3 regions of the Celeribacter sp. genome follow, and region 1 is predicted to be linked to each of the others. Evidence: riboswitches for the same ligand, from Rfam matches in the RefSeq annotation. Region 1 holds a riboswitch; each other region holds the start of a gene.
What was found. Region 1 has a riboswitch for cobalamin ahead of ACN0X0_RS20750 ((2Fe-2S) ferredoxin domain-containing protein). Riboswitches for the same ligand answer to the same signal wherever they lie in the genome.

Region 1 (7,875 bases):
GGAAGCAATGCCGACGCGGGCGAGGGCCGCCTTCACCACCGGCATCATGGTGACCAGGTCAGGCCGCTGCGGATAGGTGACGATCAGTATGGAGAGCTTATGGCCATCCTTTTCGCGGACGCCGTCACTACCGGGCTCCCAACCGGCTTCGTCCAAAAGCGCCTTCGCCTTGTCGAGGTCCGTGTTGCGGGGCTCCTTCGCTGCAAAAGGGAAATATGGCGCAAAAGCGCCTGTGGCTGGAGTGCCGGCGTTGATCGCCGCGACGAGTTCCTGGCGGTCGATGGCGTGATCGATCGCCTGCCTGACTTTCACGTCCGATACGGCTGGTCGCTCATTGTTGATGAAGCCGAAATACTGGTAGCCCACCGGGAAGGATTTGATTGCGACACCCGGATTGGCTTTCAACCGTGAGAGGCCTTCGGCCGGCAAGCCAAAGGCAATATCGAGCTCGCCAGCCTCGAAGGCCAGTGCCATCGTCTGCGCATCGCCAAACCGGCGCAGATTGATCGGCGAACGGTCTTCCGCGCCGGGGAAACTGGTATTGGGCTTCAGTGCCAGGTTTTGGTCGACGTTGAACTCCTCGACCGCATAGGGGCCGGTGAACAGGAACGAGCCGTCCTCCTTTGTGGTGTAGGCCATAAGCGGCCATTCGGCGAAGAGTGCTGCAATCAACGGCACCGGCCTCTCCGTGGTCAGCGCAAGCGTGAGATCGTCCTGCGCCTCGAAACTGATCATGCCACCGGTGGATTTGGCCGCCGGCAGTTTGGAGAAGGTGTGATCGAACCCCTTTTTCAGGGCGGCCGCCGTGACAGGTGAGCCATCGGAGAAGAAGCGGCCGGGCGCAAGGCTAACGGTCCAGGTCAAGTCTCCGGTCCGCTCTGCCGTTGCAGCCAGTTCAGGCACCAGATTGCCGTCCTTGTCGACCATAAACAGCTTTTCGCCAATACCGTGGCTGACCAGCGCCCAGCTTGATGACCCTTTGGTCGGATCAAGAGCAGCTGTGATGAACGTTGCGCCGGCCTGGATTGCTTCTTGTGCTATTGCCGGCACAGTGAAAACGCACGTGGAAACGGCCAACGCGGCAAGCGTGGCTCGGGTGATGTGTCTCATGTCAGTCCTCTGTTGAATCTGGCTGAATCTTGCTGCGCAGGCGCTGCTTGCGTCCGGTCGGTTGATAGGCGAAGTCGTCGACGATGCGTCCTCCGAGCAGATGTTCCTCGACGATACGGTCGATCGCAGTCTCGGTAACACCGCCGTAATAGGTACACTCGGGAAACACTTGGACCACTGGTGCAAGTGCGCAGGGGCCCAAGCACGTCGATTTTGCGGTCATCGTGCCGCAGCCGGTCACACGCAGTTTGCGGCGCTGTTGCACGTTGCGCAGATGTGCCCAGATTGCATCCGCGCCGGCGGCGTTGCAGGCTCCGCCCTCGCAGACGAGGACGCGGTGCTTCTGCGCTGGCACCAACGATGCCTCAGGCTTTGCGCCGTCGGGAACAATGACGGGGGCGATTGCAGCATCTGCGATCATGGCGGAAAGCAACGCTTCGAAGTGCATACTCTGGGCGATATCGCGGGTGACCCGTATCGGTGGCCAGCCGTCAGGAGTTTCTGCCTGCCAACGCTTCAGCGAGCGTGTCATCCAGTTCATGAAGCTCGGTTCCATCGGAAGCACCAGCGGAACGACCAGAATGGACGCAAATCCGCGCCCGCGCAGGTTCAGAAGCGCATCGCGTAGCGATGGTTGTCCTTGCTCGGAAAAACATGAGATGGCCTGTGCCACATTGGGAAGACGTGCGGCTATGGACGCAAGTCGCTGCATCTCGGCATGAGGCGCGGCAGCGAATGCAGACTTTGCGACCAGCAGGACAGCCTCGCCGAGAACGGCAGGCCCGTTTCCTTCGTTGTGCCGGTTTGCATCCGTTGACGTTGAAGTCTGCTCCAATCAAAAATCCCCGCTGCCATGCAGACGGGGACCTGGAGACGTGGCGCGAGTTCAGTTCATGCAGACCGAACACAGCGTACGCGCTCCCATGGCAATCCCCGACCACGGAACTCTATGTTGTCAGGCAGGTCTCCTGGCTCGCGGGTCGTTGCTGCTTTGCGTGTCTTCCCGGCTCAAATGCCAGTGACATTGACGGCAAAGCGGCTCGCCGCTCACAGTTGCGGGTCAGCTCCGGCATTCCTCGAAAGGTCACCGGATTCCCTCTTAGCTCCCTGTCGGAAATTCCGACAGGGAGAACCTTGACGGCGCGACAGTCTCGAATTGTGTTTCACTTGTCAATCTCGCTTGAAATGTTCTTTCGGATCGGCTTAGGAAGCAACGGCATTGCGTTCCCAAGCCGGGAGCGGATCGGCTAGATCACGCCAGCGGCCGGGCATGAAGTCTGTTTCCGGAACGAGGCCAGCGTCCAGCTCGGCGCGGACTTTCCGCTCATCCATCGGATCACAACCGATGAAGACGATCTCCTGGCGCCGATCGCCCCACACGGGATCGAGATAGGGCCTCATGGCTGCCTTCCATTCCGGATAATCCGGCCATTGATGCTTGCGGACAGATGCCCACCACAGGCCATGCTTTTCTGTGCGGATGAGCGCTCCGGTCTGACTGATTTCACCGACATAATCCGGGCGGGTCGCCAGCCAGAAGAACCTCTTGGCGCGCCCGGCTGGAAGCCGGGCGCGAGGTTGTTGGAAGAAGCGTCCCCAATCAGTGCGCGATCATCTCGTGAACGATCTCGTCGGCCTTGAGCGAGGACGGATAGTAGGTCGGCCAGTTTGTCAGCTCCTCCAGCAGGGCCGCACGGTCGTCACCCCAGTAGAGGTGATAGTGGTCGGTGACCTCGGGCGCGATCTTGTGATCGCTGAACTGGATGAACGCAGGTGCGGCCTCGTCGCCTTTCATCTTCTTGAAGATGAAGCGGACGCCGCGGTTGCCCTTCTTGTAGGTGAGGATCTCGTAGCCGTCATAGGCGTAGTGGCCCTCGACCGGCTGGCCGTCACGGTAGAAGGTGACGATGTCGCCCTTGATCGTGATCCGCTCGACGTCGGTCTTGTAACCGACATCGTAATAGGCCTTCCATTCGTCGGCGGTCTTGTCTCCGCTTTCGGCCTTGTGCGTCCAGACAGGATCGAGCGTCCCGTCCTTCAGGTGCGGATAGACCGACTGCCAGTCGCCCGCGTAGTCCGAGAGGGGGCGATCCTTGATCTGGCTGTCCTCGAAATAGCCTTTGTAGACCTTCTCGTCACCGTGATCGTGTGCGTGCTCCTTGCCATGATTGTGTCCGTCACCATGACTGTGGTCGTGGCTTTTCTCGCCCTCATGGTTCTTGCCGCTCCCGCCTGCAACAGTGATGTTGTATGGCATGCCCTCGACCTCGATGGTTCCGGATTCCTGCAGGGTGTCCTTCGCAATCCGTCGAACCAGTCCGGCCTTCGGATCGCTCATGACGATCTCGTCGCCAGCCATGGCCAGCCGCGGGCGCGGGTCGTTCCAGTGGCCGTCCATCGAGTAGGACTCGGTCACCTTTTCGCTCTTGGCCACCGCGCCGTCGAGGATGTCCAGTTGATGCAGCGTGCCGTCTTCGGTGAGCACATAGCCAAAGCGGGCATTGGCCGGATCGAGCGCGAAGTCGATACGTCGGAACGGAAGCTTTATGTAGCGGAAGTGTGGTTCGTCGGCGGGGTCAACCACCACAAGGCCATTGGCACCGTAGTTCCCTAGGAAGACCTGCATGCTCTTGGCACCGAGCAGTGTTCCGGTCTTCTGGCCGGCCGGCAGGTCGTTTGAATATTTCAGCATCTTGAAGGTCGGTGCATCGCTTCCGGCGGTGACCGTCAGCACGCCTTCATCGCATCCAGCCGCGAGGAAGGCGCCGGAAAACGCCTCACCATGAATTCCGGAGCAGGTGGCAACCTCGCCGACCGGCGTTCCGTCTTCCTGGACCGTCTGCATGCCAACCCGCTTAGGTAAGGCGTCGCCTTCAACCGGTACGTCGGAAGCGACCGTCGTGACCCAGTGCTTGCCGATCGGTGCCGCAAAGCCGTGATGTGCACGGGCTTGCGGCAAGCGAGTGGACTCGATCTCGCCGTGCGAGAGTTCGTGAGCGTCGACAATCTCGTTGTACCCGCCGCGGTCGAAATTGATCACCACCTTGCCGTCGTGGTCGATGATGTGGAACGGGCGCGGACCTGTCAGGGTTGCCTCGACCGCCTTGGGGTCCTCAATGTCGATGTCTGAATGATCGCCGTGCGCGTGCAGCGAGATGCCGCTGTCGATGAAGTTCACGACGTCGTGGTCGGACTGGACCGCTACAATGGCTGCGCCTTCGTCAACGCTGTAGAGCTTGACCTGGCCGGTGGTCTCGAACGACCAGCGCTTGTCTGGTTCGCCGAGATCGAATGCCGTAATCTTGCCCTCGACATGGTCGCCGACGAAAACACGGTAGAGCGTGATGTCTTCATCCGCCAAAGCTACGGGACCGGCGAGGCCCACGGAAAGGGCAAGGGCAGATGCCCCCAGGATAAACCGTCTCATTCATCTCTCCTTTTGATGATATGATATTACATTACATGAGAGGGCGGATTTGACCCCACCTCATGGAAGTTCAGCCGCCCTTGATGGCGGTGGCGAGTGTCCGAACGTTGTGACGCATCATGTCGAGATAACTGGCTGCCGGGCCATCCGGCGGCGACAGCGCGTCGGAATAGAGCGTTCCTCCGAGCGTCAGTCCGGCTTCGGACGCGATCTGCTCCACCAGTCGCGCATCGGCGATGTTCTCGTCAAAGACGGCAGACGCGCGCTTCTCCCTGATCTCGCGGATGAGCGAGGCAACATCCGCGGCCGATGCCTCTGACTCGGTCGAGACACCTTGCGGAGCGAGGAAGAGAACATCGTAGTCGCGCTCGAAGTAGCGGAAGGCATTGTGCGCGACCACCGCGACGCGGCGGTCCTCCGGAATGTCCTCGATCGTCTTCCGGATGTCACGGTCAAGGTCGGCCAGCTGCGCCTCGTAGGAGCGGGCGTTCGTACGATAGATGTCACAGCCTTCCGTATCCGCCTTGCAGAACTCGGCCACGATGTTGCGCACGTACACCCGGGCGTTGGCCACGGACTGCCATGCGTGCGGGTCGTTCGGGGTGGCATGGAACACGGCCTCGCCGTTGATATAGTGATAGTGTCCCCCGTTCGGGTCGTTCAGGATGTCCGCTCCGTCGGTCAGAACCGCCACCGTGGCGGTCGTGCCGCTCGCTTCGACCAACCTCTCCATGAAGCCCTCGAGAAGAAGTCCGTTGGTCAGGATCACGTCGGCGCGCGCCAGCGCCATCGCGTCGGCGGGCTTGGGTGCGTAGACATGGGCATCGCTGTTCCCGCCGACCAGCGTCCGCAATTCGATCCTGTCCCCGCCGACGGTCCTGGCGAAGTCGCCGATGATCGAAAAGGTGGCGACGACGCCAAGTTTCCCGTCTTCGGCTGAGGCCGATGGCGCGAGTGAAACCGAGGCGAGGCCAATTGCCCAGATGAGGGTTTTGAAACAGTTCAAATGAAGGCTCCCGGTTGTCAGGCGGTTCGATGGGCGGTGCGGGGAAGGCGCGACAGCAGCACCCCGCGTGGGGCCAGCAGCACCGACGCGAAATAGACGGCTCCGGCGGACAGGATGATCGCGGGCCCCGAGGGCAAGGAGGCGTGATAGGACAGCAGGAGGCCGGATACGGAGGCCAGAAGTCCGATGCCGATCGCCACCAGACACATCGCCGCGACACGGTTGACCCAGAACCGCGCGGCCGCGGCTGGCAGGATCATGAGGCCAACCGAGAGCAGCGTGCCCAGGGCCTGGAACCCGGCCACGAGGTTCACAACGACCAGTCCGAGAAACACGAAATGCACCGGGGGCCCGAGCTTCGAGACAGACCGCAGGAACATCGGATCGAGGCATTCCGCGACCAGGGCGCGCCAGAACACCAACAGCGCGACCAGTGTCAGGCTCGAAGACAGCGCGATCAGAAGCAGCGCGTCATTGTTCAGGGCAAGCACCGTGCCGAACAGCACATGCATGAGATCGACGCTCGAGCCGCGCAGTGAAACCATCAGGACACCGAACGACAGGGAAATCAGGTAGAAGGCTGCCATCGACGCATCCTCCTTCTGGATCGTCAGTCGCGCGACCGCGCCGGCCGACAGAGCCACGACCATGCCTGCGATCAGTCCGCCGACTGTCATCGGCACGATCTGCAGGCCGTAGAGGAGGAAACCGGCTGCCGCGCCAGGCAGGATGGCGTGCGCCATCGCATCGCCCGTCAGGCTCATGCGCCTCAGCATCAGGAACACCCCCACCGGGCATGCGCTGAGCGAAAGCATGACAGCGCCAAGCAGCGCGCGTCGCATGAACACGAACTCGGTGAAAGGGGCGAAGAGCCAGTCGACAGGCATGGCGCTCATGCCGCACCGCGCCGCCCGTCACGGAGATCGTGGTTGCGGCCCGGTGCACACCACGGCGCATCCTCGTCCCAAGCTTCATGGAACTGGCGAGCGCGAAGAAGGTTTTCGGTGGACAGGGCGTCGCACGCGCCTCCCCAGGCCACGGGGCGGCGGGCGAGCAGAATGGCCTCGGGAAAGTGCTGCCTCACAAGGTCAAGGTCGTGGACAACGACCATCACGGTGCGTTCCTCACCGTGCCAGCGCTTGATGAGTTTGATCAGGTCGGTGACCGTCCTGGCATCAATGGCGTTGAACGGCTCGTCGAGCAGGATGAGGTTCGCATCCTGCACCAGGACCCGTGCGAACAACGCGCGCTGCAATTGCCCGCCGGACAGGGTGTCGATCGGCCGATTGCCAAAACCTCCCAGTCCCACGGCGGAGAGCGCGTCAATCAGGCTTTTGCGATCCTCGGCACGATGCCGGGCGAACATGCCGCGCCGTGGCCACAGACCGAGCGAGACAAGATCGATCACGCGTGCGGGGAAGGACCGGTCCAATTCCGACTGTTGCGGCAGGTAGGCGATGCTGACCCCTGATGCGAGGGAGCAGGATCCCGCCATCGGCTGGAGGACGCCGGCGATGCCCTTCATGAGGGTCGACTTGCCAGACCCGTTGGCCCCTACGACGGCCGTCAGTGAGCCCTTTCGCACCGATCCGTCGAGATGGTGGATGGCCGGGTGGCTGTTGTAGCCGAGCGTCAGATCGCGGAATGTCAGGCATGTTTCCGGCATGGCTTAAGCGTGATTCCACCGTCGAATGACACACATACTTGAGTGTTTGGTTATGTAATGTTATCACGTTTAGCATCCACTCACCCGCGAGGCAACGGCCCTTGGAGAATGCTCCGATGGTTCAGATCTACGACCTCACGGAAAACCAGGCGCTGGCCCTCAATGCCCTGACGAGTGCAGATGGACCGGCAAGCGCCTATTCGCTTCTGGACAGGTTGCGCGAACACGGGATTATCGCCTTCGCCATTTGCGACTGTTGCGGTCAAGTGGATGAGTTCTCGGACATGGTGATCGCAAAGCGCCTGACGGGCTGGGCGCGCGAGCATTCCTTCAAGCTCGCGAAGACCACGATCTAACTCCGCGGCACATGCGCGAACTGCATGCCGTAACAGTGGCGATCATCGACAAGTCGAGCATAGCCGATCAACTCTGAGTATTTGCTGGACGCCACGGTCCACGATGTGGCCAAAGGGGCGGCTTTCGAAGGCCGCACCCTCAACACACAGAGCGCAATCCGTGAGGGAATGCCCCTGCGCCTGCGCTCCAGAAAAGCCCATCAACTGTTGATTATCTCAAACGCGGCTGCATGGCGACCTTCGGCCTCGGCCTTTCGCTGGAACGCGACGCGGCTCACGAGGATCTCGTCCGGAATATCTTCAAGGGACA
Region 2 (7,875 bases), on a different contig from region 1:
GATCATCGATGAAATCGCCACGGCCCATAGGGCGGGGCACGACGTGGCCCGGCTACACTCCGGTGACCTGTCGGTTTGGTCGGCGATGGGGGAGCAACTGCGGTGTCTGAGGGCGCTGGACATCCCCTATGACGTCACCCCCGGCGTGCCGAGTTTCGCCGCCGCCGCCGCGACGCTTTGTGCTGAGCTGACCCTCCCCGGTGTCGTGCAATCCGTGGTGCTGACCCGGACCTCGGGGCGAGCGACGGCGATGCCGCCGGGTGAGACGCTTGAGAATTTTGCCAAGACCGGCGCGGTGCTGGCGATTCACCTGTCGGTGCATGTGCTCGACAAGGTGATCGCAGAGCTGACACCGCATTACGGCGCGGACTGTCCGGTCGCGGTGGTCTGGCGCGCGAGCTGGCCCGACGAGCGCGTGGTGCGCGCGACGCTTGGCACCCTGAAAACAGCCATCGGCGCGGAGATGGAGCGCACGGCGCTCATTCTGGTGGGGCGGTCCATCGGGGCCGAAGAGTTTTCCGAAAGTCGGCTTTATGCGGGGGATTACGACCGGCGCTATCGTCCCGTGGGCACCGATCCGCGCTTTCCTGAAACCGCAAAAGGCGGTGACGCATGACGCCCGGTCTGGTGATTGCGGCGGCCTCTTCGGGCACGGGAAAGACCACGCTGATGCTGGGTCTATTGGCGGCGCTGCGGGCGCGTGGTGTTGCGGTGCAACCGCTGAAATGTGGGCCGGATTACATCGATCCGGCGTTTCACGCGGCGGCGGCGGGGCGCAGTTCGGTCAATCTCGATGCCTGGGCGATGACGCCGGCGCAGATCGCTGCGCTCGCCGCGCGAACCACCGATTTCCCCGTCGATCTTATCGTGACCGAGGGCTCGATGGGGCTTTTCGATGGCGTGGCCGTGCCGGGCGAAACCGGGACAGGCGCCAGTGCCGATATTGCCGCGCTGATGGGCTGGCCGGTGATCTTGGTGATCGACGCCTCGGGACAGGCGCAGACGGCGGCGGCGGTGGCCTTGGGCCTCGCGCAGTTTCGCGCGGACGTGACGGTGGCAGGTGTTGTGTTGAACAAAATCGCCTCGCCCCGGCATGAGGCCTTGGTTCGGCGTGGGTTCGAGAGCATTGGACTGCCTGTGTTGGGCGTTCTGCCGCGCGCCGCCGGGATCGAACTGCCGTCTCGGCATCTGGGCCTTGTGCAGGCGGAGGAAACCGGAGAACTGGAGCGATTGCTGTTTCATGCGGGCGAGATCGTGGCCGAGCATTGCGATCTCGACGCGATCATGGGGTGTGCCACGGCGCAAGGGGGGGCGTTTGCCCCCTATAGGCCCGCGCCTCCGCCCGGCCAGCGCATCGCTTTGGCGCGGGATGCGGCGTTTTCCTTTGTCTATCCGCATTTGATGGAAGCTTGGCGTGCCGCCGGGGCCAGCATCTTGCCCTTCTCGCCGCTGGCCGATGAGGCGCCTGATCCAAGCGCGGATGTCTGCTGGTTGCCCGGCGGCTATCCCGAGCTGCATGCCGGGCGGCTTTCCGGCAATCGCACTTTCATCGAGGGGGTGCGGAATTTTGCCCAAACTCGCCCGGTGCATGGCGAATGCGGGGGCTATATGGCGCTTGGCGCCGGGATCGTCGATGCCGAGGGGCAGCGCCACGAAATGCTGGGGCTTTTCGGTCTGGAGACCAGCTTTGCCAAGCGCAAGATGCATCTGGGGTATCGCCGTGCCGATCTGATGTCGCCGATGCCCGGGTTCGCCACAGGCCACGCGCTGCGCGGGCATGAGTTCCACTATGCGAATATTCTGTCGCAACCCGACGCCCCATTGGCGCGCGTCGTTGATCCGAATGGTGCGGAGGTGCCCGAAACGGGGTCTGTCCGCGTGATGCCTGAGGGCGGTCGCGTCACCGGCACGTTTTTCCACCTGATCGCCGAGGCCAGCCAGTGAGGTGAAACGGTTGGCTCACGCGTTTCGCCGCATGAGGTAAATGTCCATCACCCAGCCTAGGTCTGCGCGCAGGGTGGCGCGGGTGGTGACGATTTTCTCGCCCACCTCGCGCAGCGGCCCGGCGACGAGACGTTCCTGAGGCATGGCCACGCAGCCGCCCCACCAGATCTCGATCCCTTCAGGGTCGAGGGTTCGAAAGGCGCAATCGCCGTCGAGCATGACGACAACGGTTTGCGCGCCTTCGGGCCAGCCGTGATCTCGGATTTGCCGCCCGGTGGTGAGGGTGACGGGGTCTCCAACACTGTTCAATGGTATGGCATGGGCGGCGCAGAGCGCCTGAATCGCGGTGATGCCGGGGATGACGCGCGGTGTGATTTGCCGTCGCGTCTTGAGCCGGTCGGCGATGCGCAGGCTGCTGTCATAAAGCATCGGATCGCCCCAGATCAAAAGCGCCACTTTCGCCTCAGGGTCCGGTCCCAGAGCCGCCGCGATCGCGCGCTCCCAGGCTTCGGCAATCGCGTCGTGCCAGTCCGAGACGCGCCGCGCGTAGGGCGCGCCCTCGGCATCGCGGTGCGGCAGATCGAATTCGACCAGACGCGTGGCGGGATTGGTCAGATGCTGTGCCAAAAGCGCGCGGCGCAGCTCGGCAAGCTCGGTCTTTTCCGGGCCCTTCAAAGGGATGAGGATCAGATCGGCGGCATTCATCGCCGCGATGGCCTCATGGGTGATGTGATCGGGATTGCCGGTGCCGATGCCGATCAAGCTCAAGTCGATCATGGTAGGCCTCTCAAAAAAGGGGAGCCGAAGCCCCCCTCGTATTCCGTCTTTTCACGGTTGAGTTCAGGCATAAAGGCGCGGCGTAACAAACCCGCTGCCTTGCAGGGATTTTGCCCGTTTCGCCAGCGCCAGAACGGCCAGATCGAGAAGCGGTTCGATCAGGATCACCGTCATGTAAGCGGCGCCAAAGCTCATCACCTGGCTCACATTGGCCACGCCCTGACCGTAGATCGCCCAGAAAGCCACCCAAAGGACGATCCCGCCCTGATAGGCGGTCGAGAGCGCCAGAGCTTGTGAATATTTCAGATCGACATAGGCGGTGCCGGGCGCGATCACGCGTTTGGCCAGCATCTGAAGCCCGAAGAGCGGCACCAGAAGCGTCGTCACATTCATCCCGTATTGCGGCAGATCGAAGGGCGCGAAGAACAGCCCCTGCGCCAGCAACCCAAGCGCCAGACCGATGGCGGCGGGCGCTGCGCCCAGGATCAGAAACAGCGTTGAGCCGAGGATCAAATGCACCTCGGACACGCCAACCGGATGATGTGGCAGGACCTGAAAGAATGTGAAGACGGCGGCGGTGGCAATGAGCGCCCGCCCGGCCAGAGAGACAAGCCCTTGCTGACGGATCGTCTCAATGGCGGATTTGAGGGTATAGAGCCCTGCGCCTGCCGCAGTGGCATAGCTCAAGACGATTTTGGCACCCGTGACGATGCCCGGTTCAATATGCATATCGCGTACTCCTTGCCGTCACACCCGACGGCGGTTGATGTGGCTGCTGGCCGGTTTCCTGGCTCGCGGGTCAAAGCGCCACTCCCCCTTCCCAGAGATCCCGACGGGGCTCTCCAGTGGTGTGTGGGAGCGCGCTCACCGCATACAGTCGCGGGGGCGGCCGGGGCTTTGGGTGCTGCGTGTCGCGACATCCTTCCCCGTTCCCGATTGAGCCCTCAGCATTGCGCGTCATCAGGCACCAAACAGGGGTTCAGATAAACGCGGGACGGGGAATGAGGTCAAGTGAAGATCGCGTTCCCGGGCGATAGATGTTCGAAATTTTCCCATAAGGTGACCGACGCTAAGGTCCTATGTGCCGACCCCGACGATGGCGACATGGGCCTCAGACGTCTCGGCAAAGCCGCGCGCGGCGCGCCAGGCCCGAAGGCCCGATGCGCAGACAAGGACGACCCTTTGGCCGGGGGCGGGGGTCGGGACCACGTCGGGCGTGTCACGCAGGTCGATCACCAGATCGTCTGGCGTGATCTGTTCCAGCGCCAAAACGGCGGGGCTGGCCCGAGACGGCTCCGGCGCGCTGTCGAACCGAAACCCGTTGACGCGCCAGCCCATCAGATCCACCGACAGAAACTGTCCCAGCGGCGAGGGGTCTTGGCCCAGCAAAACGGCAAGCACCATCTGGGCTTGCAGTGCCGAAATATTGGCGACCACCGGCCCCATGACACCCGTCTCCGAACAGGACCCCATGACGTCCGGCAGGTCGGGAAACACCGCGCGCAGGCTGGGGGCCCCGCCGCAAAAGCCGCCGACATAGCCTTGCCTGCCGGTCACGGAGGCGCTGATCAGCGGTTGTCCGCTTTGGTGGCAATGATCTGAGAGCGCATAGCTTGTGGCGAAACTGTCGGCGGCATCCACGATCAGATCGACATCCCGCGACCAGTGCGGCAGGTTGGCAGGCGTCAACCGGGCGACATGCGCCTCCAGAGTGACATCGGGGTTCAGACCGGTCAGCGTATCTGCGGCGATCTGGGCCTTGGGCTGGCCGAGATCGCTCATCCGGAAAAGCGTCTGACGATGCAGGTTGCTTTCCTCGACCAGATCGGGGTCAAGCAGGCGGATAAAGCCGACGCCCGCGCCCACGAGTTGCGGCAAAAGCGTTGCCCCCAACCCGCCGGCCCCCACGACCAGAACCCGCGCCGCTCCGAGGCGGGCCTGACCTTCGGGGCCAACACCGGCGAGGCATATCTGTCTGGCGTAGCGGCTCATTTGACATACTCCCGCGTGGCTTTGATCCATTCTGCGCAGCGGGCCTCGGGGTTGGTGGCCGTGGCGATGTCGGTCACCACGGCGGCACTGTCTGCGCCCGCCTCAAAGAGGCCGGGCAGGCGCTCTGGCGTCAGGCCTCCGATGCCCACCAGAGGAGTGTCTCCGGCCATCGCTTTCCACGCCCGCACCCGATCCAGCCCCTGCGGCCCCCATTTCATCTGTTTCAAAAGCGTTGGATAGACCGGCCCCAAGGCGACATAGGCCGGATCGAGCGACAGCGCGCGGTCCAACTCTTCCTCGTCATGGGTGGAAAGTCCGAAACGGACCTCGGCACGCCTGAGCGCGGCAAAATCGGCGGTGTCCATGTCCTCTTGGCCGAGGTGCACAAAGCGACATTTCAGTTCGAGCGCGGCCTGCCAATAGTCGTTCACCACAAGTTGGGCGCGATGCACCGCACAAAAATCGCGGGCGCGGCGGATTTGACGGCGGACTTCGTCGTCGGGCTGATCCTTGATCCGAAGTTGCACGAGGCGCACGCCCTGCGGCACGAGCAGTTCCAACTGACTGACATGGCTGACGATGAGATAAAACGGATCAAGCGTCATGCCAAAAGCTCCGCCATGCCGAACACCGGGGTGGAGGCCTCAGCCATATCGCGCCGCGGCATGAGGCCCGCGTCATAGGCCTGTTTCCCGGCGCTTACGGCACGGGAAAATGCCTCTGCCATGGCCACGGGATCGACGGCCTTGGCCACGGCAGTGTTCAAAAGCACCGCATCGAAGCCCATCTCCATCGCCTTTGCGGCCTGTGATGGCGCGCCGATCCCGGCGTCGATCACCAGAGGCACATCGCGAAAATGCGCGCGCATGGTCCGTAAGCCTTCGATGTTGCGCAGCCCTTGGCCGGACCCGATCGGCGCGCCCCACGGCATCAACACGCGGCACCCGGCCTCAATCAGTTTTTCGCCGAGGATCAGGTCTTCGGTCGTATAGGGAAAGACCTCGAACCCGTCGGCGCAGAGGATGCGCGCGGCTTCGACCAAGGCGAAGGGATCGGGTTGTAGCGTGTCGGCATGGCCGATCACTTCGAGTTTGATCCAATTGGTGCCAAAGACTTCGCGCGCCATCTGCGCCGTGGTGACCGCTTCGCGGGCACTGTGACAGCCTGCCGTGTTGGGCAGGATGCGACATCCGCTGTCTTTGAGAATGTCACGAAACCCCGCGCCGCCTGCGCCCTCGCGACGAAGCGAGACGGTGATCACCTCCGTGCCAGAGGTCGCGATGGCCGCCCGCAAGATGTCGGGGGAGGGGTATTGCGCCGTGCCGAGCAGCAGGCGGTTTTTCAACTCGGTGCCGTAGAACATGTCAGCCCCCTTGCATCGGCGAAAGAAGCTCGATCTTCATGCCCGCCGTCAGGTTGATCCCCTCGCGCGCGTCGCGCGGCACGAATTGCCCGTCAACGGCAGAGGCGACAGAGCGCGCCTCATAGTTTTGCTCCGTGATCAGCGCGGCCAGCGTGGGGACTGAGGTTTCGACAGACTGTCCGTTCAATTCAATGCGCATCGGCGCTCTCCTGTGTCAAAAGCCCGGCCAGCTCCATGCCCAGAACGGGGGCCATCAGAAAGCCGTGGCGATACATGCCGTTGATGTGAAACCCCGTTTCCTTGCGGCGCAGGGCCGGGATATTGTCGGGAAAAGACGGGCGCAGGTCGGCGCCGGTCATGATGATTTCGGCCTCGGCAAAGGCGGGATGAAGGCTATAGGCCGCTGAGAGCAATTCCATCGCCGCGCGCGCCGTGATCGGGCCGGAGCGAGAAGATTCGACCATGGTCGCCCCGATCATGAACCGCCCCTCGCCGCGCGGCACGATGTAACAGGGAAACCGAGGATGCAGCAGGCGCACGGGCCGCGAGAGCATGACCTCGGGCGTGTAAACCTCAAGCATCTCGCCCCGCACACCGCGCAGATCGGGGAGCATCTCGGTGGCGGACATGCCGCGACAGTCCACGATCCGCCCCTGTGGTGCGCCGTCGCGAAACACGACGCCCTGCGCGAAAAGCCTGCGCTTGAGCGCAGTGAGCGCTGCGGTTGGATCGAGATGGGCTTCGCTTTCGAAATAGAGGCCACGGGCAAAGCGATCCTCGAGATCGGGTTCCAACGCATTGGGCGTGACCCAGCGATGCGCGCGCGTGGCACGGGCGAAGCGGTCGAGTTCCTGCGCGTCGCGGGGCGGGGCCACGACCAGCGTGCCGTGTCGGGTCACATCCACATGAGCGGCCCACCAGTCAATCGCGACCTGTCCACGCGTGACGATGAGGTCGGGGGCGCTTTCACCCTCGCAAAACGGCGCAAGCATCCCGCCCGCCAAACGGGAGGCGGGCGCGGGGGCGGTGTCGGGGCATATCACCTCGACCTCGACCTCCGCGTCCATGAGGGCGGTGGCGGCGCAAAGCCCCGCCACGCCTGATCCAAGGATCGAGATCATTCGGCCGGTTCCGCAGCAGGAATGTAGAGTTCCCCGCCCTCGCGGAATTTTTCCGCCATAGAGGCCATGCCTTCCTGTTTGGCCGCTTCGGCACGGATGTCGTGAGAAATCCGCATCGAACAAAACTTCGGTCCGCACATGGAACAGAAATGCGCCACCTTATGCGCCTCTTTCGGCATGGTTTCGTCGTGCATTTCGCGCGCCGTGTCCGGGTCGAGGCCGAGGTTGAACTGATCCTCCCAGCGGAATTCAAACCGCGCGCGTGACAATGCATCGTCGCGCAGTTGCGCCCCTGGATGCCCTTTGGCGAGATCGGCGGCATGGGCGGCGAGTTTATAGGTGATCACCCCGGTTTTCACGTCGTCGCGGTCGGGCAGGCCAAGGTGCTCCTTCGGCGTCACGTAGCAGAGCATCGCGGTGCCGAACCAGCCGATCATCGCCGCGCCGATGGCGGAGGTGATGTGATCATAGCCCGGCGCGATGTCGGTCGTGAGCGGCCCGAGCGTGTAGAACGGCGCCTCGTGGCAATGCTTGAGCTGCTCGTCCATATTCTCCTTGATCTTGTGCATCGGCACGTGACCGGGGCCTTCGATCATGACTTGGCAATCCTTGGCCCAGGCGATTTTGGTCAGCTCACCCAGCGTGCGCAGCTCGGCAAATTGCGCCTCGTCATTGGCG
Region 3 (7,875 bases), on a different contig from region 1:
AATCTCGCCCGTTTGCGAAATCGTGTAAGAAGACGCGGCCAGCCACGCCTCTCCCGCCATCTGGCGCGCTTCGGGGGTAAATTGATCGAGGGAGCCCCCCATGCCCAGACCGTAGTGCCCGGGTTTGGGGGCAAAGACCCGCGCGATCCGCGTCAGGTAAGGATTGTCAGCGACATCTTCATCCCGCCGCGCCAGAGCATCGGCGCCGGTTTCGAAAAGCTGCGCCAGACCGGGGAAAATATCGCGAAACAGGCCCGAAACCCGCAGGGTCACGTCGATACGGGGGCGGTCCAAAAGCGCCAGCGGCACGATCTCAACGCCGGACACGCGGGCCGCATTCTCGTCCCAAACGGGTTTCAGCCCCGCCAGATGCAACGCCATGGCGAACTCTTCGCCGCCTGTGCGCATCGTGGCCGAGCCCCAGAGATCGACGACCAGCCCCTTGGGCCAGTCGCCATGATCCTGCAAATGTTTGCGCAACAGCTCCTCGGCCAGTTTCACACCCTGCGCATGGGCCACGCGGGTCGGCACGGCGCGTGGATCGACCGCGAAAAGATTGCGTCCGGTGGGCAGGACATCCGTCCGCCCGCGTGCCGGGCTACCCGACGGCCCCGGCGAGACACGGCGACCAGAGAGCGCGGCGCTGATCCCCGCACGCTCCTCTGCGGCGCACTCCCCCTGCCCGTAGACATGCAAGCCGTCGCCGAACTGGCTCTCCTTGATGTCGCAGACAAAGCGATCAATCCGGGTGAGCACTTCGGCGGCATTGGCCTCATGCGGGATTCCGAGGTCTTCGGAAACGCCGCTGGCCTGTGCCTCAAGCTGAATATCGGCGATCAAGCGATCGCGGCGCGCCGGGTCGAGACCGTCTGCGGTGGAATATTCATCGAGCAACTGTTCGAGATGTCGCAGCCCGGCGGGCACTTCTGCCGCACGCATCGGCGGGGGCATGTGTCCCAAAGTCACGGCCCCGATCCGCCGTTTGGCCTGTGCCGCTTCGCCGGGGTCGTTGACGATAAAGGGATAGATCATCGGCAAAGGCCCCAACAGCGCCTCGGGCCAGCAGGTCGCACTCAGCGCCACCGCCTTGCCCGGCAGCCATTCGAGCGTGCCATGCGCGCCCATATGCACCATCGCGTGAAGCCCCTCTGCCCGCAGCCAGAGATAAAAGGCGACATAGGCATGGCGGGGAATGCGGTCGAGGTCGTGATAGCTGTCGTCGCGATCTCGTGGATCGCCGCGTTCGGGTTGCAGCGCAATGAGGACATTGCCACGCTTCATCGCCACGAAGTGGAAAGCATCGTCCTTGACGGCAGGATCGCGTTCAGGAAGGCCCCAAGTGGCGTTCAGATCCTTCTGAAGCTGCTGCGGAAGCTGTGCCAACGCCGCATGATAGGCGCTCAACGGCCACGACAGGCGCGCGGTGGAAAGCGCCTCTGGCCCCGGCCCGTCACCGACCAGATACCCCTCGCTCTGCACCTGCTCCAAAAGCGCTTCCGTCGAGGCCAACGCGTCGAGACCGACCGCATGGGCCATTTGCCACGGACGCCCCGGATAGGTCGAAAGCACCACGGCCAACTGGCGGTGCTGCGCCTCCGTCGAGGCCAACCGATGCCAGTTTTCGATCCGGTTCAATGCGGCGGCGATCCGCTCTGGATCGGCACGATGGACAAAGCGGGAATATTCGAGATCGGGATCGCGCGGCTCTGGCGCTTTGAACGACACGACGCCCGCGTGCAGCCGCCCGTCCACCTCCGGCAAAACAACATGCATCGCCAAATCGGCGGGCGACAACCCACGCTCGGCCCCGGCCCATTCTTTGCGCCGCGCGGTGGAAAGCGCGACCTGAAACACTGGGCACTCAAAGCCGTCGAAGGGCGTTTGTCCCTCCGGATTCTGCGCAGAAAAGGCGGTGGCATTGACGACGAAGGCGGGCCTGCGCGGGCCGAGGGATCGGCTCAGCCAAGCGCCAAATCCCGGTGCTTTGAGCGACTGCGCAAAGACTCCGTAGGCGGCAAATCCCCGCGCGCGCAGGCCGGTGATCAACGCATCAATCGGCGCAGTGTCGGCGGCGGCCAGATAGGAGCGGTAGAAACTCACAAGCACCAGCGGGCCTGTGTTTCCAAGGGTTTCTATCGGACCCGCGTCGGGACAGTAAAACCCGTGGGGGGGAATTTGCGTTTCCCCCGTCACGGGCGGGACTGAAAGCTCCGAGGCCCTTGCAAGTTCCGCCAAAGCCGTCTGTGCCGCGACCGCACCGCCCGCATCGCAGAGGGTTTTGAGCCGTCGCAAAACCGGGATCGGCACCGTCGACAGCGCATCGAGCCGCGGATCGTCGCGCCCGTCGGCGGGCAGGATCGCCAGCGCAATCCCCTTGCGTCGGGCGAGGTCCTGTAGACTGGCAAGGCCATAGGGCCAATAGGCCTCGCCGCCGATCAGCCGCACGAGAATGCCTTTGGCCCCCGAGAGCGTATTTTCCACATAGGTGTCGACCGACACCGGATGGCGCAGATTGACCAGATTGGCGAGGCGAAGCGTTGGCAAGCCGCGCTCGGCCCCTGCCCGCCGCCAGCCCGCCGCGAAAGCCCCCAGATCACTGTCAGAGAACGACAGCACCACCAGATCGGCAGGGCGTTGCCCCAGATCGGTCGGCACCTCGGTCTCCTCAAGGCCGTGGCTTTCGCGGAAGGTAACGTGCATCAGGCGGGAAACCCAAGCAGTTCGGCGCGGATCGCCGCTTCGTTCACGTCGTCATGTTCGCCGATCACCACCAGCGCAGAGCGGCGCGGGTCGGCGCCCCAGGGTCGGTCGAACTGGTGGCGCACCCGCGCGCCCACCGCCTGAACCAAAAGGCGCATCGGCTTGCCGGTGATGGCGATATGACCTTTGACGCGCAGGATGTTCTGCTCGCGCGCGAGGCGCTCGATGGCGGCAATCAATGGGGCCGGATCGTCGATCTCCGGCAGGTCGATCACCACCGTGTCGAAATCGTCATGCTCGTGGTCATCCGCCCCGTCATGATGCGAGGGGCGCGCGGCCAGATCGTCTTCGGCAGCGGCGTTGAGGCCCAGCACGATTTTCGGGTCGATCACACCTTCGGTCAGCGGCAGGATCGGCAGTTTGCGCGGCACTTCGGCCTCGATCACCGCGCGCGCCGCCGCAAGACCCGCCTCCCCTGCCAGATCGGCCTTAGACAAGAGCACCAGATCGGCGCAAGAAATCTGATCCTCGAACACTTCAGAGAGCGGGGTCTCGTGATCGAGACTGTCATCGGCCAGACGTTGCGCATCGACGGCGGCCACATCGGGCGCAAACCGTCCGGCGGCGACAGCTTCGGCATCCGCGAGCGCAATCACCCCGTCCACGGTGATTTTCGAGCGGATCGCAGGCCAGTCGAACGCCTTCAGCAGCGGTTTGGGCAGCGCAAGCCCGGAGGTTTCGATCAGAATGTGATCAGGCTTTTGCGGCCGCGCCATCAACGCCTCGATCGTCGGGATGAAATCATCCGCCACAGTGCAGCACAGGCAGCCATTCGCCAGCTCGACGATGTTCTCATCAGGGCAATTCTCGTCAGCACATTGCCGCAGAATGTCGCCATCGACGCCCACGGTGCCGAATTCATTGACCAAAACGGCCAATTTGCGCCCGCCCGCATGGGCCATCAGGTGGCGCACAAGCGTGGTTTTGCCCGCGCCGAGAAAACCGGTGATCACGGTGACCGGGATTTTGGCCAAATCGGAATTAGGATTGGTCATGACATTACTCCTGCTCAAATGTCGGGAAAGGGGGGATGCGCGCGAGGCTTTGTTTGCGAAAGATCACAGGGCGCTCGCGCCACGGGACAAGGCCGTTTTCAGTGGCGGCATAGGCGGCGGCGCCGGCCAGAATGTCGGGGGCATCGGCGGCGGTCATTCGACCGTAGACATAGGACCATTTGCCCGGCTCACTGAGCGCCACAGCGCAGCCGTTTGAACAGGCGGAGAGACAGGAGACTTCGCGGATCACCACATCGTCCGGGGCGCCATGATCACGTAGAGCCCGCAACAAATACGTACCCGGCCGCGTCTCGTCCGTGGGATCGGCATCGTCACGCTTGCAGGTGGTGCAAACAGATAAAATCGTTGGCATTTTGCCCGTTCCTCTCGCCAATGGCCTTCCGGTGGCTTTGGGAGAAACGCGCCAGTGGACAGGGAACAAAGGTCAAGATCACGACCGGCCCTCTCCTCCCGGTCGCGAAACACCCCGTTCGCCGGTCATCATCAACATTGGCAGGTCTCCCGGCTTGCGGATTTCGAACGCCTCTGTCGCGTTCTGCGGTTGCTTCACCTTCCCAGCTCGAAAGCCAGTGGCCCAAAGCACCCTTTCCGGTCACGGTCGCGGGGGCGGCTGCGCTTGGGTCCTCGTTTTGACAAAGACCCTGTCACATTCCCTTTTCACCTGCCAAACGGCAGGAACCAATGCACCCTTTGATTGAGTGAGTTGCGTTCTATTGTCAAGCGATCGAGCAATCCGTGGCGTAAACAATAGACGCGGCAAGCCTCTACGGCCCTCTCGGTCTTACCCGAGGATGATCACCTCATCCACATCGCCATCGACCTGTTTGACCGCGCTTAGGCAGAGTGCATTGAGATGGGTGGCCACATAATGCGCATGAAAGCGGCTCGGGGCCGTGAGGTAGAGCCTGCGTCCAACCCTTTCGCCACGGCTCAGGGCGGCGATCCAGCTCGCATAGCGTGCGGGGTCTTCCGCATAGATCAAACTGCGCGCCAGCCCCCATTCCGTTGAGCTATCGACCTCAGGTGCCGCGACCGCCCTGCCCTGCGGTTGAAGCGGCACGACTTTCGCATCGGTCTCTGGCGGGGTGTCCCCTCGCCCTTCCATCCTCTGTTCGAAATCCGGCCCGACGTCGGCCCAGATCGGCCGCGTGTCCTCAAGGATCTTTTCAAAAGCCAGCGCATATTGCGTCACCCGTCCCCGCGCGCCTTGACGCTTGACGAGGAGCCATTCCATGGCGCGGAGCTTGGCCATCTCGCGTTTGACGGTCCGTTCCTCGACGCGCCACATCCGCGCGATTTCACGTTGACCGATGGCAAGCTCGTTGCGCTGCCAATTGTAGCGTGCTGTGATGAGGGTCATGAGACGGAGACAAAGCACTTGTTTGCCCTTAGGCTGAGAGAGCGCATAGGTCCCGAGTGCTGTGAGCACATCGTATTTGACTGCGGCGGCCTGCGGACCCACCGGTTTGATCGACAACATCTGTCTCGCCCTTCGCAGAGGTCTCTCTGCTTTTATCCGTCGCCGCATCCGTGTCTCGTGTCGGGATACGTCTTTGCCTCAATCATTCCGAAGAATGTTTCCCGAGATGTCCGCGTCAAAGGTGAAACCCTCCGAACAATCGCGCTCTCGGCGTTTTTTATGATCTTGAAACAATTTGCGTTGAGTTCGTCGATTCTGTCAAGCGACTCCTGTTGGCATCATCCCAACCAAATTCCTCAAAAAAAGAAAAAGAAAGGTATTAATGGTATAGGGGGACACGCTGGTTGTCCCCTATTTGGGGGCAAAATGTCCCCCAATAGATAGCGGAAGACCCGAAGCTGACCCCCTATTTAGCGGGTTATCCCCGAGAGGTTCCGCCCCTGACGCTCATGCTCACGGCCTCTGTTCCGAATCAGACAGCACCTAGGGAGCGGTAGAAAACACAGGGGTTTTCTTCAATTCAGCGCTTTTGACGCTTTTACTTTAATTTACGCTTTTAGGTTTTGCAATTTTTCTATTTTCCGCGTAAATCCGAAACAGATAATAGAAAGCGTCCCCGCGGGGACAGGAGGCACAATGTTTACCCATGAAGACTTGTCGCGACTACAGGCCCAGTCGCTCAAGATGCAGGGATTTATCCGGCAGCAGACTTATTCCCCTGAGCGCGAGAAGACGCTCCGCAGATTTTCGAGCTGGGAGGTGGCGGAGCTCATCTTCAAGGTCAACCAATCCACCATGCGCGGCCGTCTGGCTGCCGACCCGTCCCTGCCGCAGGGCTATGTCGAAGAGGACGGGCGTCAGCGCTGGTACACACTCGAAGAGATCAACGAGCTGCGCCGCCGTCTTAAGGTGAGCCGCAAGTCCCTCATGCCGACCCGTCCGGCGGGCAAGCGGGCGATCCGCGCGGCGATTGCCAACTTTAAAGGCGGCGCGGGCAAATCCACCGTGGCGCTTCACTTCGCTCATGCCGCCGCGCTCGATGGCTACCGTGTCCTTTGTGTCGACTTCGATCCGCAGGCGACGCTGTCCCACTCCATGGGGCTTTCGGATGTGGCTGAGGAGTTCACCGTTTGGGGCATCATGGCGCGCGACCTGATCAATGAGACAGAGCGCATGAATGCCGCGACCCGTGGCGCAGAGAGCGGTTCCGCCCTGCCCCAACGCCGCCTGCCCTCTTCGATTACCGACATGGGTCTCGCGGACCTGCGCGTCGCGGACTTTATCAAGCCGACCAATTGGCCGACCATCGACATCATCCCGTCCTGTGCCAATGCGGCCTTTGTCGAATTCGCCTCTGCGCAATATCGTCACCTCAATCCGGAGTGGTCGTTCTTTGCCGCCGTGAGCCGCTATCTCGACGCCCTGCCCGCCGACGCCTACGACATGATCATCTTCGACTGTCCGCCCGCGATCGGCTATCAGTCGATGAATGCGGTCTTTGCCGCTGATGTGCTTTATATCCCCTCGGGCCCGGGCTACTGGGAATATGACTCCACCACTTCTTTCATCGGTCAGCTCGCCGAAGCGCTCGAAGATCTCTCCGCCTTCAACGGTGTCGTCCCCGCGGGTACAAGCAATCTGCCGAAGGTGTTTCACGACATCCGCTTTCTGCTGACACGGTTCGAAGCCGGCAATGAGTTGCACCGCGCGATGCGGGAGGCTTTTGAAAAGGTGTTCGGGGATAGGCTCACCCAGAACCCGATTGAGATGACCCGTGCCGTTGAGCAGTCCGGTCGCTTTCTGTCGTCGATCTATGAGACCGATTACCGCGACATGACGCGTGAAACCTGGCGCCGTGCACGGTCCTCTTTCGACAATGCGTATGAAGAATTCCGTGGGCACCTTCTCGAGGCCTGGGGCAATCTGGAGGATGAGACATGAGCAAGAAACGCCGCGTCTTTGATATCGACTTCCCGACCGATCCGGTCGAGGAGGAAACCGCCACGCCTGTCCCCGCGGGGACAGAGGAACCGGACACGCGTGAGGCCCGCCGTGGTCCGATGGCCAGCGCCATTCAGGAAAACGCTTCCGCCCTGCGCGAACGCCAAGCTGCCGAGGCCGCGATCCGCGAAGAAAACGACCGCCTCGCCCATGATTTCGTGCGGATGAAAAAGCAGGGGTTGATCGTCGATCTCGTCGCGATTGACGCCGTGTCCACGTCGAAACTGACCCGCGATCGGAGCATCACGCGCGATCCCGAGTTGGACGAGTTGAAAATCTCCATTCGCGAACTTGGCCTCTCGAACCCGATCCGCGTGGAACAAGTTGGCGAAGGATACGAACTTGTGCAGGGCTTCCGCCGTCTCACCGCCTACCGCGAACTCTTCGCGGAAACGGGGGACGAACGTTTCGCAAAAATACCGGCGGGCCTGATGTCGAGCGGCGAGGCCCTCGATGGACTTTACCGTCGGATGGTCGATGAGAACCTCGTGCGCCGCGATATTTCTTTTGCGGAAATGGCGGCGCTTGCACGGGCCTATGCCGCCGATCCGGAGACCGAATGCACGAGCGTTGAGGAGGCCGTCGCCATTCTCTACGCCTCGGCGAACCGGCAAAAGCGCAGCTACATTCGCCACTTTGCGACGCTCTTGGATCATATCGGTGGCGCGCTCAAATTTC

Region 2: it holds a riboswitch for cobalamin, as region 1 does, so the genes downstream of both, ACN0X0_RS16790 (energy-coupling factor ABC transporter permease) here and ACN0X0_RS20750 ((2Fe-2S) ferredoxin domain-containing protein) in region 1, are expected to answer to the same signal.
Region 3: it holds a riboswitch for cobalamin, as region 1 does, so the genes downstream of both, ACN0X0_RS16855 (DUF1636 family protein) here and ACN0X0_RS20750 ((2Fe-2S) ferredoxin domain-containing protein) in region 1, are expected to answer to the same signal.

What each region holds. Positions count from the first base shown of each region.
Region 1 is NZ_JBLWTA010000032.1:5,900-13,774, reverse strand. It holds gene ACN0X0_RS20755 (ABC transporter substrate-binding protein) at 1-1,110, opposite strand, end outside; gene ACN0X0_RS20750 ((2Fe-2S) ferredoxin domain-containing protein) at 1,112-1,945, opposite strand; cobalamin riboswitch at 2,051-2,262, opposite strand; partial or broken gene ACN0X0_RS20745 (GTP-binding protein) at 2,314-2,655, opposite strand; gene ACN0X0_RS20740 (ZinT family metal-binding protein) at 2,711-3,367, opposite strand; gene aztC (zinc ABC transporter substrate-binding protein AztC) at 4,608-5,543, opposite strand; gene aztB (zinc ABC transporter permease AztB) at 5,561-6,439, opposite strand; gene aztA (zinc ABC transporter ATP-binding protein AztA) at 6,436-7,209, opposite strand; gene ACN0X0_RS20720 (hypothetical protein) at 7,326-7,565, shown strand; gene ACN0X0_RS20715 (SDR family oxidoreductase) at 7,766-7,875, opposite strand, start outside.
Region 2 is NZ_JBLWTA010000013.1:52,920-60,794, reverse strand. It holds gene cobM (precorrin-4 C(11)-methyltransferase) at 1-616, shown strand, start outside; gene ACN0X0_RS16800 (cobyrinate a,c-diamide synthase) at 613-1,944, shown strand; gene cobF (precorrin-6A synthase (deacetylating)) at 1,960-2,721, opposite strand; gene ACN0X0_RS16790 (energy-coupling factor ABC transporter permease) at 2,785-3,450, opposite strand; cobalamin riboswitch at 3,481-3,708, opposite strand; gene ACN0X0_RS16785 (ThiF family adenylyltransferase) at 3,799-4,713, opposite strand; gene ACN0X0_RS16780 (thiamine phosphate synthase) at 4,710-5,318, opposite strand; gene ACN0X0_RS16775 (thiazole synthase) at 5,315-6,076, opposite strand; gene thiS (sulfur carrier protein ThiS) at 6,078-6,275, opposite strand; gene ACN0X0_RS16765 (FAD-dependent oxidoreductase) at 6,265-7,197, opposite strand; gene thiC (phosphomethylpyrimidine synthase ThiC) at 7,194-7,875, opposite strand, start outside.
Region 3 is NZ_JBLWTA010000013.1:67,047-74,921, forward strand. It holds gene cobN (cobaltochelatase subunit CobN) at 1-2,700, opposite strand, end outside; gene cobW (cobalamin biosynthesis protein CobW) at 2,700-3,755, opposite strand; gene ACN0X0_RS16855 (DUF1636 family protein) at 3,760-4,128, opposite strand; cobalamin riboswitch at 4,250-4,474, opposite strand; gene ACN0X0_RS16860 (hypothetical protein) at 4,558-5,256, opposite strand; gene ACN0X0_RS16865 (AAA family ATPase) at 5,833-7,137, shown strand; gene ACN0X0_RS16870 (ParB N-terminal domain-containing protein) at 7,134-7,875, shown strand, end outside.